Regions from separate parts of the Frateuria edaphi genome, predicted to be linked through region 1. Evidence: predicted binding sites of a transcription regulator. Region 1 holds the regulator's gene; each other region holds the start of a gene.
What was found. Region 1 encodes HrcA, which represses chaperone genes, less so after heat shock. Its sites were predicted from a motif close to TTNGCACTCNNNNNNNNNGAGTGCNAA; they were not measured.
Positions count from the first base shown of each region.

Region 2: the regulator HrcA is predicted to act here: its motif matches at 2,197-2,223, upstream of groES (co-chaperone GroES).
Region 3: the regulator HrcA is predicted to act here: its motif matches at 2,596-2,622, upstream of rpoH (RNA polymerase sigma factor RpoH).

Region 1 is NZ_CP088251.1:1,464,629-1,469,075, reverse strand. Features, by position in the region: gene dnaK (molecular chaperone DnaK) at 1-1,590, opposite strand, end outside; gene grpE (nucleotide exchange factor GrpE) at 1,709-2,230, opposite strand; gene hrcA (heat-inducible transcriptional repressor HrcA) at 2,313-3,368, opposite strand; gene recN (DNA repair protein RecN) at 3,485-4,447, shown strand, end outside.
Region 2 is NZ_CP088251.1:3,136,670-3,141,116, forward strand. Features, by position in the region: gene groL (chaperonin GroEL) at 141-1,790, opposite strand; gene groES (co-chaperone GroES) at 1,850-2,143, opposite strand; gene cutA (divalent-cation tolerance protein CutA) at 2,509-2,850, shown strand; gene LQ772_RS14650 (DMT family transporter) at 2,908-3,804, shown strand; gene LQ772_RS14655 (protein-disulfide reductase DsbD family protein) at 3,878-4,447, shown strand, end outside.
Region 3 is NZ_CP088251.1:150,716-155,162, reverse strand. Features, by position in the region: gene LQ772_RS00760 (NAD(P)/FAD-dependent oxidoreductase) at 1-463, shown strand, start outside; gene tal (transaldolase) at 479-1,432, shown strand; gene rpoH (RNA polymerase sigma factor RpoH) at 1,716-2,567, opposite strand; gene LQ772_RS00745 (EF-hand domain-containing protein) at 2,732-3,109, opposite strand; gene ung (uracil-DNA glycosylase) at 3,165-3,881, opposite strand; gene LQ772_RS00735 (response regulator) at 3,878-4,447, opposite strand, start outside.

The DNA of each region.
Region 1 (4,447 bases):
GAACTTCTTGTCCTCTTCCTTGTTCGCCTCGGCGTCGGCCACCATCCGCTGGATCTCGTCCTCGGACAGGCCCGAGCCGGCCTTGATCTCGATCTTCTGTTCCTTGCCGGTCTTCTTGTCCTTGGCAGACACGTGCAGGATGCCGTTGGCGTCGATGTCGAAGGTGACCTCGATCTGCGGCATGCCGCGCGGCGCCGGGTCGATGCCGGACAGGTCGAAACGGCCCAGCGACTTGTTCGCGCTGGCGCGCTCGCGCTCGCCCTGCAGCACGTGCACAGTCACCGCGGTCTGGTTGTCGTCGGCGGTGGAGAAGGTCTGCGCGGCCTTGGTCGGCACGGTGGTGTTCTTCTCGATCAGCTTGGTCATCACGCCGCCCATCGTCTCGATGCCGAGCGACAGCGGGGTGACGTCCAACAGCAGCACGTCCTTGACCGAGCCACCCAGCACGCCGCCCTGGATCGCCGCGCCCACGGCAACGGCTTCATCCGGGTTGACGTCCTTGCGCGGCTCCTTGCCGAAGAAGTCCTTGACCGACTCCTGCACCTTGGGCATGCGGGTCTGGCCGCCGACGAGGATCACCTCGTTGACGTCCGACACGCGCAGGCCGGCGTCGTTGAGCGCGATGCGGCACGGCTCGATGGTGCGCTTGACCAGGTCTTCCACCAGCGCTTCCAACTTGGCGCGCGTCAGCTTGATGTTGAGGTGCTTCGGACCGGAGGCGTCAGCCGTCACGTATGGCAGGTTGACCTCGGTCTGGTGCGCGGAGGACAGCTCGATCTTGGCGCGCTCGGCCGCGTCCTTCAGGCGCTGCAGCGCCAGCGGATCCTTGCGCAGGTCGATGCCCTGGTCCTTCTGGAATTCGTCGACCAAGTAGTCGATGACGCGCTTGTCGAAGTCCTCGCCGCCAAGGAAGGTGTCGCCGTTGGTGGCCAGCACCTCGAACTGCTTCTCGCCGTCGACTTCCGCGATCTCGATGATCGACACGTCGAAGGTGCCGCCGCCCAGGTCGTACACCGCGATCTTGCGGTCGCCGCCCTTCTTGTCCAGGCCATAGGCCAAAGCGGCCGCGGTCGGCTCGTTGATGATGCGCTTGACCTCCAGGCCCGCAATGCGGCCGGCATCCTTGGTCGCCTGGCGCTGGCTGTCGTTGAAGTAGGCAGGCACCGTGATGACGGCTTCGGTGACCGGCTCGCCGAGATAGTCCTCGGCGGTCTTCTTCATCTTCATGAGGACCTTGGCGGAGATTTCCTGCGGCGCCATCTTCTTGCCGTCGGACGTCTCAACCCAGGCGTCGCCATTCTCATGCGCGACGATGCCGTACGGCACGATGTGCAGGTCCTTCTGGACCTCGGCGTCGGTGAACTTGCGACCGATCAGGCGCTTGACCGCATAAAAGGTGTTCTTCGGATTGGTCACGCTCTGGCGCTTGGCCGGCGCGCCCACGAGGACTTCATTGTCCTTGCTGAAGGCGACGATGGAAGGCGTGGTGCGATCGCCTTCGGCGTTCTCGATCACCTTCGCGGTGCTGCCGTCCATCACGGCGACGCAGGAATTGGTGGTACCCAGGTCGATGCCGATGATCTTGCCCATAGTGTTCAGCTCCAATGCTTTCTAGGCGGCCCCCGCGGCCGCGATGGTTTTCCAGATGGTGGCCCACGCCCGGCGATTCAATGCCGCGGGGCCGCCTGTGTGTTCAGCGAGCGATGCGTCAGTCCTTGGCCACGGCGACCAGTGCGGGACGCAGCAACCGGTCGTTCAGCACGTAGCCCTTCTGCAACACGTTGACTACGGTGCCGGGCGCCTTGCCGGGCGCTTCGACCATGCTCACGGCATGGTGGCGCTCCGGGTCGAGGGGTTGGTCGACCGGATCAACCTGCACCAGTCCGTGGGTCTCGGCGACCTTCAGCAACGCCTTCAGGGTCAGCGCCAGGCCTTCGCGCACGGCGGCCGCGTCACTGCTCTCGATGGCCAGCCCGCGTTCCAGGCTGTCGTAGACCGGGAGCAACTCGTTCAACAGCTTTTCGTTGGCGAAGCGGCGGGCCTGTTCCAGGTCGCGATGCAGGCGCCTGCGCTGGTTTTCCAGCTCCGCGTGCTCGCGCAGCACGGACTCGCGCAACTCGGCGTTGCTCGCCTCCAGCTCGGCGACCCGCGCCTGCAGGGCATCGGATCCTTGCGTTCCCGGCGAACCGGATTCCTGCACCTGGTCCGGCGTCTGCTCGTTGTTCTGCATGCATTACTCCCAAACAAAGGTCCGGACCGGCACCTCCGTGCCGGCCACCGATAACTGCGGGAAACCCGCCCTCCGGGGGCGGTTATAGGGACGTCGCGGCGCGATTCAAGGCGTCGCTGAGCAATCCGGCAGTCGCCTGCACCACCGGGATCACCCGGTCGTAGGCCATGCGGGTGGGCCCGATCACGCCGACCGCACCCAGGACCCGCCCCTGCACGCCGTAACTGGCGGTCACCACGCTGCAGCCGTCCAGCGCGGCAAAGCCCGATTCCTCGCCGATGAACAGGCGCACGCCCGGGGCCCGGGCGCACACCTCCATCAGTTGCAACAATTCGTTTTTTTTCTGGAAGGCCTCGAAGAGCTCGCGCAGACGGTCCAGGTCAGCGAGCTCGGCGTAACCCATCAGGTTGGTCTGGCCGCTCACCAGCACGTCGTCTCCGCCACCTTGCGGCGCGAAGGAGGCCGCCGCGAGTTCCGTCGCGCTGGCGACAAGGCGGTTGAGCTCGCTGCCGGCCTCGCGCAGCTCGCGCAGGAGATGGGCGCGGATGTCGTCCACGCGCAAACCGGCAAAATGGGTGTTGAGGTAGTTGGCGGCCTGTTCCAGTTCGCGGCTGTCCAGCGGCCTGGCCAGCTGCACGATGCGGTTCTGCACCTGGTTGTCGGAGAACACCAGGATCACCAGCACGCGTGCGTCCGGCAGCGGCACGAAATCGATATGGCGCAGGGGAAAGTCACCTTGGCGCGGCACCGTCACCACGCCGGCGAAGTGGGTCATCGCCGAAAGCAGCGTGGACACGTTGCCCAGCAGGTCGCGGGTGGTCGTGGGTCCGGGTGGCAACTCACGCTTGAGCCGCGCCATGTCCTCGCGCGGCAGCGGCTGCAGCTCGATCAGGCTGTCGACGAACAGGCGCAGGCCACGTGGCGTGGGTATGCGTCCGGCGGACGTGTGCGGCGAGGCGACCAGGCCTGCGTCTTCGAGGTCCGCCATGATGTTGCGGATCGTCGCCGGGCTGACGTCCAGCCCCGACGATCGGGACAGCGTGCGCGACCCGACGGGCTCGCCATCGGCCAGGTACTGCGCGATCAGGGTGCGCAGCAGGCGGCGGGCGCGGGCATCGAGGTCGTGGGGTCGGGTCATCGCTGTAACAAACGGTGAGACGGGACAGAAATAAGGTGTCGCCGCCGAGTTTGCAAGAACGCCGGTCGCGACGGTAGCCGCGCCGCGCGCCACTTCTGCCCGTACAATTCCACGCCATGCTCACTTCCCTGTACGTCCGCCATTTCGCCGTCGTCGAAGAAGCCGAAGTCGCCTTCGGCCCGGGCCTCACCGTGGTCAGCGGCGAAACGGGCGCCGGCAAGTCGCTGCTGGTCGACGCGCTGATGTTGCTGGCCGGCGCGCGCGCCGACAGCGGCATGGTGCGCGAGGGCTGCGACCGCGCCGAACTCATCGCCGAATTCGACCTGGCCGCGCTGCCCGAAGCACGCGCCTGGCTGGAACGGGAGGAGCTGGACGATGAAGGTGCCTGCCAGCTTCGCCGCGTGATCCGCGCCGAGGGCAGCTCGCGCGCGTGGATCAACGGCCGCCCGGCCAATGCCAGCCAACTCGGTGAACTGGCCACGCTGCTGGTGGAAATCCATGGCCAGCATGAGCACCAGGCGCTGCTCTCGCGCGGCCACCAGCTCGATCTGCTTGATGCGTACGCCGGCAATGAGGAACTGGTGGGACAGTTGCGCACGCTGGCCGCGCAGTGGCGCGAGCTGGGCGCGCGCATCCGCAAGCTCAGTGGTGGCGATGACCGCGAGCAACGGCTCGAACTGCTGCGCCACGAGGTCGGCGAGCTCGAACGCTGGGTGTTGCCGGCTGCGGAATTGTCCGAACTCGAGGCCAGCCACAAGCGCCTGGCCAATGCCGGCCGGCTGGCCGAAGGCGCCTCCGGCGTGGTGGAACTGCTCGACGGCGACAGCGAATTCGCGTTGCGCCGTGCGCTCGGCCGCGCGCACGGGGAGTTGGGCAAGCTGGCTGCCCTGGACCCGCGCCTCGCGCCCCTGCTGGAACTGCTGGACAACGCAGAGATACAGCTGGGCGAAGCTTCCGACGGCCTCTCGCGCTACGCACAGGACGTCGACCTCGATCCGGAGCGCTATGCCGACGTCGATACCCACCTCACCCGCCTTCACGAACTGGCGCGCCGCCACCGCCTTCCCGTCGCCGAATTG
Region 2 (4,447 bases), 1.7 Mb from region 1:
GCAGCGGACGGTCGGAAGCCCAATCGCCCCAGGCGCGCGCGCCTTTGTCGCGGCAAGGTGCTCCCATGGCCCTTCGCCGGCACAAAAAGAAAACCCCGCGCGAGGCGGGGTTTTCCTGGGTACTGCGGTGAGCGTCGGACTTAGAAGTCCATGCCGCCCATGCCACCCATGCCGCCGCCCATGCCACCGGCGCCGCCGTGGCCTTCGTCCTTCTTCGGCAGTTCGGCCACGATCGCCTCGGTGGTGATCGCCAGGCCCGCGACCGACGAAGCGTGCTGCAGCGCGGTGCGGGTCACCTTGGTCGGGTCCAGGATGCCCATCTGCACCATGTCGCCGAACTCGCCGGTGGCCGCGTTGTAGCCGAAGTTGCCCGAGCCGTCCTTGACCTTGTTGAGGATCACGGAGGGCTCTTCGCCGGCGTTGGCGACGATCGCGCGCAGCGGCGCTTCCAGCGCGCGGCGGGTGATCGCGATGCCGAGGTTCTGGTCCTCGTTGTCACCCTTGAGGCCTTCGACGGCCTTGAGCGCACGGATCAGGGCGACGCCGCCGCCCGGCACCACGCCTTCCTCGACGGCCGCACGGGTCGCGTGCAGGGCGTCTTCGACGCGGGCCTTCTTCTCCTTCATCTCGACTTCGGTGGCGGCACCGACCTTGATGACGGCCACGCCGCCGGCCAGCTTGGCCACGCGCTCCTGCAGCTTCTCGCGGTCGTAATCGGAGGAGGTCTCCTCGATCTGCGCCTTGATCTGGCCGATGCGCGACTGGATGCGCTCGGCTTCGCCGGCGCCGTCGATGATCGTGGTGTTTTCCTTGGTGATCACCACGCGCTTGGCGCGGCCCAGATCGTTGATCGTGGCCTTTTCCAGCTGCAGGCCCACTTCCTCGGAGATCACCTGGCCGTTGGTCAGGATCGCGATGTCCTCGAGGATGGCCTTGCGGCGGTCACCGAAGCCCGGCGCCTTGACGGCGGCGACCTTGACGATGCCGCGGATCGTGTTGACCACCAGCGTGGCCAGCGCCTCGCCCTCGACTTCCTCGGCGACGATCAGCAGCGGCTTGCCGGCCTTGGCGACGGCCTCCAGCACGGGCAGCAGCTCGCGGACGTTCGACACCTTCTTGTCGTGGATCAGGATGTACGGGTCGTCCAGCTCGACCTGCTGGCTGGCCTGGTTGTTGATGAAGTACGGCGACAGGTAGCCGCGGTCGAACTGCATGCCCTCGACGACGTCCAGCTCGTTCTCCAGGCCCGAGCCTTCCTCGACCGTGATCACGCCTTCCTTGCCGACCTTCTTCATCGCAGTGGCGATGATGTCGCCGATGTTGGAATCGGAGTTGGCCGAGATGGTGCCGACCTGCGCGATCGCCTTGTCGTCGGCGGTCGGGTTGGAGAGCTTCTTCAGCTCGCCCACGGCCGCAATGACGGCCTTGTCGATGCCGCGCTTCAGATCCATCGGGTTCATGCCGGCGGCGACCGCCTTGAGGCCTTCCTGGATGAACGCCTGCGCCAGCACGGTGGCGGTGGTGGTGCCGTCACCGGCGACGTCGGAGGTCTTGGAAGCGGCTTCCTTGACGATCTGCGCGCCGAGGTTCTCGTACTTGTCGGCCAGCTCGATCTCCTTGGCGACGGACACGCCGTCCTTGGTGATCGTCGGGGCGCCGAAGCTCTTCTCGAGCACGACGTTGCGGCCCTTGGGACCCAGGGTGACCTTGACCGCGTTGGCCAGGGTGTTCACGCCCTTGAGGATGCGCGAGCGGGCGTCTTCGCCGAAGCGGACTTCTTTAGCTGCCATGTGTCTTTATCCTTCGAATTCGATGGGTAGATTGCGGAGAGTCGTGCGGGAGAGGCTGATCAGCCTTCGATCACCGCGACGATGTCGTCTTCCTTCAGGAAGACCAGCTCTTCGCCGTCGATCTTGATTTCCTGGCCGGCGTACTTGCCGAACAGCACGGTGTCGCCTTCCTTCAGGCTCATCGGACGGACGTTGCCGTCTTCGAGGATGCGGCCGGTGCCGGCGGCAATGACCTTGCCGCGGGTCGGCTTCTCGGTGGCGCTGTCGGGGATGACGATGCCGCCGGCGGAGACGCGCTCCTCTTCCAGGCGCTTGACGATGACGCGATCGTGCAGCGGACGCAGTTTGCTCATGGATGGGACTCCACAGTTCGGGTTGAAAGAAGGTGAGGATCACCGGGACGCTGTTAGCACTCGGTGATGGTGAGTGCCAATTCTAGCGACGCAGTCCGCCCCTGCAAGAGGGTGAAGCGCGATTGGCACAGCAGGTGGGGTGGTGCGGACAGGGTTTCAAGGGTTGCCGCCCACGGCCCGGGGCGCCGCCTCGCATTCGATGCCACGGCCGCCCCTTGCAAGTGCGCACCTGGACGCGACCGCCATGCCTGGCCTGCCATGCGGTTGCGCGCAGGTGCGCTCGGACAGCGCTTTCGGCAAACGGGAGGGACGCGGCGCCGTGCTCGAACCATCTCCGCGCAGGAGAGGGGCTACCATCTCGCGCCATGCCTGGCACCTCCGTCCTGCTCTGCTATTGCACCTGTCCCGACGCCGGCAGCGCCCAGCGCATCGCCGAGGCGCTGGTGGCCGAACGCCTGGCCGCCTGCGTGAACCGTCTGCCCGGCATTGCCTCGACCTACCGCTGGCAAGGCAAAATCACCACCGACAGCGAGCAGCTTCTGCTGATCAAGACGACGGACGCGCGCTTCGACGCCCTGCGCACGCGCCTGCTGGCGCTGCATCCGTACGACCTGCCCGAACTCATCGCCGTGCCCATCGAGCACGCCCATGCGCCTTACCTGGACTGGGTCCGCGACGCCACTGACGAGACAGCGCAAGACTGCTGACAACCCTTGTCAGTGGCATCCCGGCAAACTTGCCTTCCCCGTTGCCCGCTCTCCAAGATGAAGAAGATCGATCTTGCCGTCCTGCTGTCGCTGGGCGCCCTGTGGGGCGGCTCGTTCCTGTTCATGCGCATGGGCGCGGGCGCCTTCGGCGCGCTCCCGCTGGCCGGCCTGCGCGCCATCGGCGCGGCGCTGTGCTTCCTGCCGCTGCTGGCCTCGCGCCGGCGGCTGGCCGAATGGCGCGCCCATTGGTGGCCGATCGCCGTGGTCGGGCTGACCAACTCGGCGCTGCCCTTCCTGCTGTTCACCTTCGCCACGCGCAGCCTGCCAGCCGGCCTGGCCTCGATCATCGACGGCATGACGCCGATGTTCGCCGCGCTGATCGGCTGGCTGTGGCTGGGCCAGCGGCTGGATGCCTGGCGCGGCGCCGGGCTGGTAGCCGGATTTGCCGGGATCCTCTGGCTGGCCCAGGGCAGCCTCGCGTTGGCGCCGGGCGCGGGGCTCGCGCTGCTTGCCTGCATCGCGGCCACCGTGCTTTACGGCTACGCGGTGCACTACACCCACCTGCGCCTGGCGGGCGTCACGCCGCTGGTGGTGACGGTCGGCAGCCACATGGTCGCCGCGCTCGTGCTGCTGCCGACGACGGTGCTGGCCTGGCCGGACCAGGCGCCGCCGATGCAGGCGTGGCTGGCGGCCGCCGGACTGGCCGTGCTGTGCACCGCGCTGGCCTACGTGCTGTTTTTCTGGGTGCTGGCCCGGGTCGGTGCCGTGCGGATCATGGTGATCCCCTACCTGATCCCCGCCTTCGGCGTGCTGTGGGGCGCGCTGCTGCTGGACGAGCCGGTGACCGCGCGCATGGTCGGCGGCTGCGCGATCATCCTGCTGGGCACCGCGCTCACCACCGGATGGGTGCGTCCGCGCCGGGCCGGACCACCGCTGGCGGCCGAGGAGACATAAGGCCGCAACGCCGGCTGGCCAGGCGCGCGATGGGTCCATAATGGATTTCCTTCACCGCGCCGCTGGAGACGCGATGCGCCCGATGATCGGCCGCCTGGCCGCCCGCCTGCCGATGTTGCTGGTGCTGTTCTGCCTGGCCGCGCTGTCGCGTCCGTCGTTCGCGCAGGAAGAGGACGGCCTGCTGCCGGTCACCCAGGCCTACCGGCTCTCCACCGACACCTCCACTCCGGGCGTGCTCAAGCTGCACTGGGACATCGCGCCGGACTATTACCTCTACCGTGGCCGCATGAAGTTCAAGCCGGCCGATGGGGTGACCCTGGGCGAGGCGACGTTCCCGGACGGCGAGAAGCACCACGACGAATACCTGGGCGACGTGGAGATCTATCACCACACGATCGACGCCAGCGTGCCCTACACACTCGCGCCGGGCAGCACGCGGTTGCGGGTTGGCGTGCAGTTCCAGGGCTGCCACGAGGTCGATCCGAAGATCTGCTACCCGCCACATACCGAGCAACTGGACCTGCCGCTACCGGCGGGCACCGCCGCCAGCGGCGGCGGATCGCTCGGCGCCGCGCTGCAAAGCCTGGGCGCGACCCACGGCTCCTCCGGCAGCGATGCGCCATTGCCTGCCGAACAGGCCTTC
Region 3 (4,447 bases), 1.3 Mb from region 1:
CGGCCGCGTACGCGTCGCGGCCGACCTCAGCCTGCCCTCCCATCCGGACGTATTCGTGATCGGCGACCTGGCCTGCGTCGAGCGCGCGGACGGTTCGCTGGTGCCGGGCGTGGCACCGGCAGCGAAGCAGATGGGCCACCACGTCGCGCGGTGCATCCGCGCGCGCGTCGACGCCGAGTCGACGCCCGCTCCGTTTCACTACCGCGACCAGGGTGCGCTCGCCACCATCGGGCGCATGGCCGCGGTGGCACAATTCGGGCGGCTGCGGCTCTCCGGCCCGCCGGCGTGGTGGGTCTGGCTCGTCGCCCACATCTACTTCCTGATCGGCTTCCGCAACCGGCTGGTGGTGCTGCTGGACTGGGCCTGGGCCTACTGGACCTACGAGCGCCACGCCCGCATCGTCACCGGTGCCGACGCGGACGACGTGCCCACCGCGGACGAACGCCCCTCCGACATCCCCTGACACCCGGACCCCATCGTGCCCTCCCAACTCGAACAACTGCGCCAATACACCACCGTCGTCGCCGACACCGGCGACGTCGATGCGATCGCCCGGTGGCGTCCGGTCGACGCCACCACCAACCCGTCGCTGCTGCTCAAGGTGGTCACGCAGAGCAGTTTCGCCCCACTGCTGGAGGAGTCGCTGGCATGGGCGCGGGCCAAAAGCCATTCGCGCGAACAGCAGCTGGTCGATGCCGGCGACCACCTCGCGGTGGCGGTCGGGCGCAAGATCCTGGAGCTGGTCCCCGGCCGTGTCTCCACTGAAGTGGATGCGCGGCTGTCGTTCGACTCCGACGCCAGCATCGCCAAGGCCGAGCGGCTGATCGGGCTGTACGAGGACGCCGGCATCAAGCGCGACCGCGTGCTGATCAAGCTGGCCTCGACCTGGGAGGGCGTGCGCGCCGCGCGCGAACTGGAGCGGCGCGGCATCCAGTGCAACATGACCCTGCTGTTCGCGTTCGAACAGGCGGTGGCCAGTGCCGAGGTGGGCGTGTTCCTGATCTCGCCGTTCGTGGGCCGCATCATGGACTGGTACGTGGCCAACACCGGGGTCAAGCAGTACGCGCCGGACGAAGACCCGGGCGTGCAGTCGGTGCGGCGCATCTACCACTACTACAAGACCCACGGCTACGAGACCGTGGTGATGGGCGCGAGCTTCCGCAACGTCGGCCAGATCCAGGCCCTGGCCGGCTGCGACCGCCTGACCATCAGTCCCGACCTGATGGCGGAACTCGATGGATCGGATGAGCCGCTGCCGCGCCGCATGGCCGACGATGGCACCCGCACGGAACGTCCCCCGGCCGTCGACGAGGCGCGCTTCCGCTGGGGCATGAACGAGGATGCGATGGCCAGCGACAAACTGGCCGAAGGCATCCGCAAGTTCGCGGCCGACCAGCGGCAGCTGGAAAAGCTGTTGGCCGAGCGGCTCTGACGCGCCTTGCTCCCCCTCCCGCCAGGGAGAGGGCCGGGCAAGGGGCCGGGACTCGCAGGGATCCCGGCAAGAACGCCATCCTGCTGTCGCCATTGCGGGAGCCCGCCGCGACCTGGCTCGGGTGCGGGCTTCCGATCGCCGGCCGGCGCTCGGGCACCTTAAGAAACGGCTTGGCCTTGCTTGGTCAGTCGTTCCCAGCCCCATCGCTGATGGCCGGCTGTGCAGGAACGCAAAAAAAAAGCGGCCACGAGGGCCGCTTTTTCGTTTGCCGTGACGGCATTTGTCAGAACAGGGCGCGCATCTTCTTCATCGCATTCGCCTCGACCTGACGGATGCGTTCGGCCGAAACACCGTACTCGTCGGCCAGATCCTGCAGCGTGGCCTTGTCCTCGTTGAGCCAGCGGCGCTGGATGATGTCGCGCGAGCGTTCGTCCAGCTTGGCCAGTGCGCTGGAGAGCGTCTCCAGCTGGTTGTCGGCCTGGTCGGCGTCGGACACGTTGTCGTACGGATCGGCGCCGTCGTCGACCAGGAAGGCCGCCGGTGCCGGCTTGGCATCGTCGTCCGCGTCGGCAGGCGCTTCGAAGCCGATGTCGCGGCCGGACAGGCGCGATTCCATCTCGCGCACGGTCGCCTCCGGCACGCCCAGGTCACGGGCCACGACGCGCACTTCCTCGGCGTTCATCCAGCCCAGGCGCTTCTTGCTCTTGCGCAGGTTGAAGAACAGCTTGCGCTGCGCCTTGGTGGTGGCGACCTTGACGATGCGCCAGTTGCGCAGGATGAACTCGTGCATCTCGGCGCGAATCCAGTGCACCGCGAAGCTGACAAGGCGCACGCCCTGGTCCGGGTCGAAGCGCTTGACCGCCTTCATCAGGCCGATGTTGCCTTCCTGGATCAGGTCGCCCAGCTGCAGGCCGTAGCCCGAGTAGCCACGGGCCACGTGCACCACGAAACGCAGGTGCGACATCACCAGCTTCCTGGCCGAACCCAGGTCGTCTTCTTCGTTGAAGCGGCGCGCCAGCGCCTGCTCCTCGTCATGGCTGAGCACCGGGATGCGGTGCACGGCGGAAATATAGGCGTCCAGACTGCCAACGACGCTGGGGATCGGCAGGTTGGCGGTCACCAAGGCTTGGGACATGTGGAACCTCCGGCAAGTAAATCGCAGCTTAGCACTCCGGTATTGAGAGTGCTAAAAGGCTGAAAAGTTCGCTGCGAGATTTAATGTACCGAATCGTACAGCAATGCGGGCGGCATCGCCAGCCCTCGTCGTCCGGCCATCGGGCCATTGTTCACATGGGCGATCTAACGCTTGTGAACCGGCGGCGTCGGCGTGGCGCCAGGGGTATCCGCCCGGCGGTAGGACTGTGGCGGCGCCATTCGACCGCGGGGTTCCAGGAATGTCCTCGGCGCGGAGGTCAGCCGCCGCTCCCCGGAAGACGCGTACCGCGCATACGTCTGCCGCGAGATCCGGTTGTCCGCGTACGCGTACTGGCTGAAATGCATTCGCATGTCCTGCAGGCCGTCGGGAAGCTCCGAACGGCTGAGCACGCCGTCGTGGTTGGCATCGACCTGCTCGAACGACGGAAGTTGCAGGCGAGAGCCGACCTCATCGGCTGCCGCACTGGCCACCGGCATCGCAGCGGCCGCGAAAATCACCAGGAAACCGATCGGCTTGCACATGACGTACTCCTTGTCGTGTCACTTCGATCGACACTTCCACGCCAGTCCTACAGCGTCAAGCAGCGAGCCGTGAACGCGGCGGCAGCGACCAATCGACCGGAGCCTGGCCGCGGCTTTCCAGGTAACGGTTGGCGGCCGAGAAATGGCCGTTGCCGATGAAGCCACGATGGGCCGACAGCGGCGAGGGATGCACCGAGCTCAGCACCAGGTGGCGACTCGGGTCGACCAGTCGGCCCTTGCGCTGGGCATAGGCACCCCAGAGCATGAACACCAGCCCCTCGCGTTCGCGGTCGAGCGCCGCGATGGCGGCATCGGTGAAGCCTTCCCAGCCCTTGTTCTGGTGCGCGCCGGCGCGGCCCTGCTCGACCGTCATCACGCTGTTGAGCAGCAGCACGCCCTGGTCGGCCCACGGCGTAAGGCAGCCGTGGTCGGGGCGCGGGATGCCAAGGTCGCGCGCAATCTCGGCAAAGATGTTGTTGAGCGAAGGCGGCACCGGCACGCCGGGCCGCACCGAGAAACACAATCCATGTGCCTGGCCGGGGCCGTGGTAGGGATCCTGGCCCAGGATCACCACGCGCACCTTGTCGAAGGGCGTATGCGCGAAGGCGTTGAAGATCTCCGGCCCGGGCGGATAGAGCACCTTGCCGGCTCGCTTTTCGGTGCGCAGGAAATCCGCCAGCGCGCGCATGTCCGGTCGTTCCAGGTAATCGCCCAGGCGCGCCTTCCAGGAAGGCTCCAGGCGGACGCGTTCGGCTTCTTCGGTGTCGCTCACGCGCCTTGGGTTCGCTGGCGCAGGTGCCGGGCCACCCGCAACTGGAACAACAGCTTGGTGACCAGCAGCTTTTCCTCGACCGGCTTCTCGACCAGGTCGTTGGCGCCAGCCTTGAGCAACGCGGCCTGGTTGGCCGGGTTCTCGTCGCCGGTCATGACCAGCACCGGCAGCGCGCCCTTGCCGTAGCCGAACTGGCTGCGGATGCGTTCGAGCAGGTCGCCGCCGGTGAGCTCGCCCTTCAGGCTGACGTCGGTGAGCACCACGTCGGCGCCGATCCGGCCTTGCGCGCGATCGGTCTCCAGCATGGCCAGGGCGTCCTCCACGCTGACCACGTGGCGCACGGTCAGGCCGATCTTCTCGAGCATGCGGCGGGTGGCCAGCGCCACTACGCGGCTGTCCTCCACGTACAGCACGGTGCCCTCGGCGGTCGCTTCCGGCCGCACGTAGCCGCGGATGAAATCGGCCAGAGCCTGGAAGCCCAGCGACTTGTCGAAATAATCGGTGACGTCGCCCAGCTCGCGCTTGTGCAGGCGCGCGTCGACATCGCCGGAAACCACCACGATCGG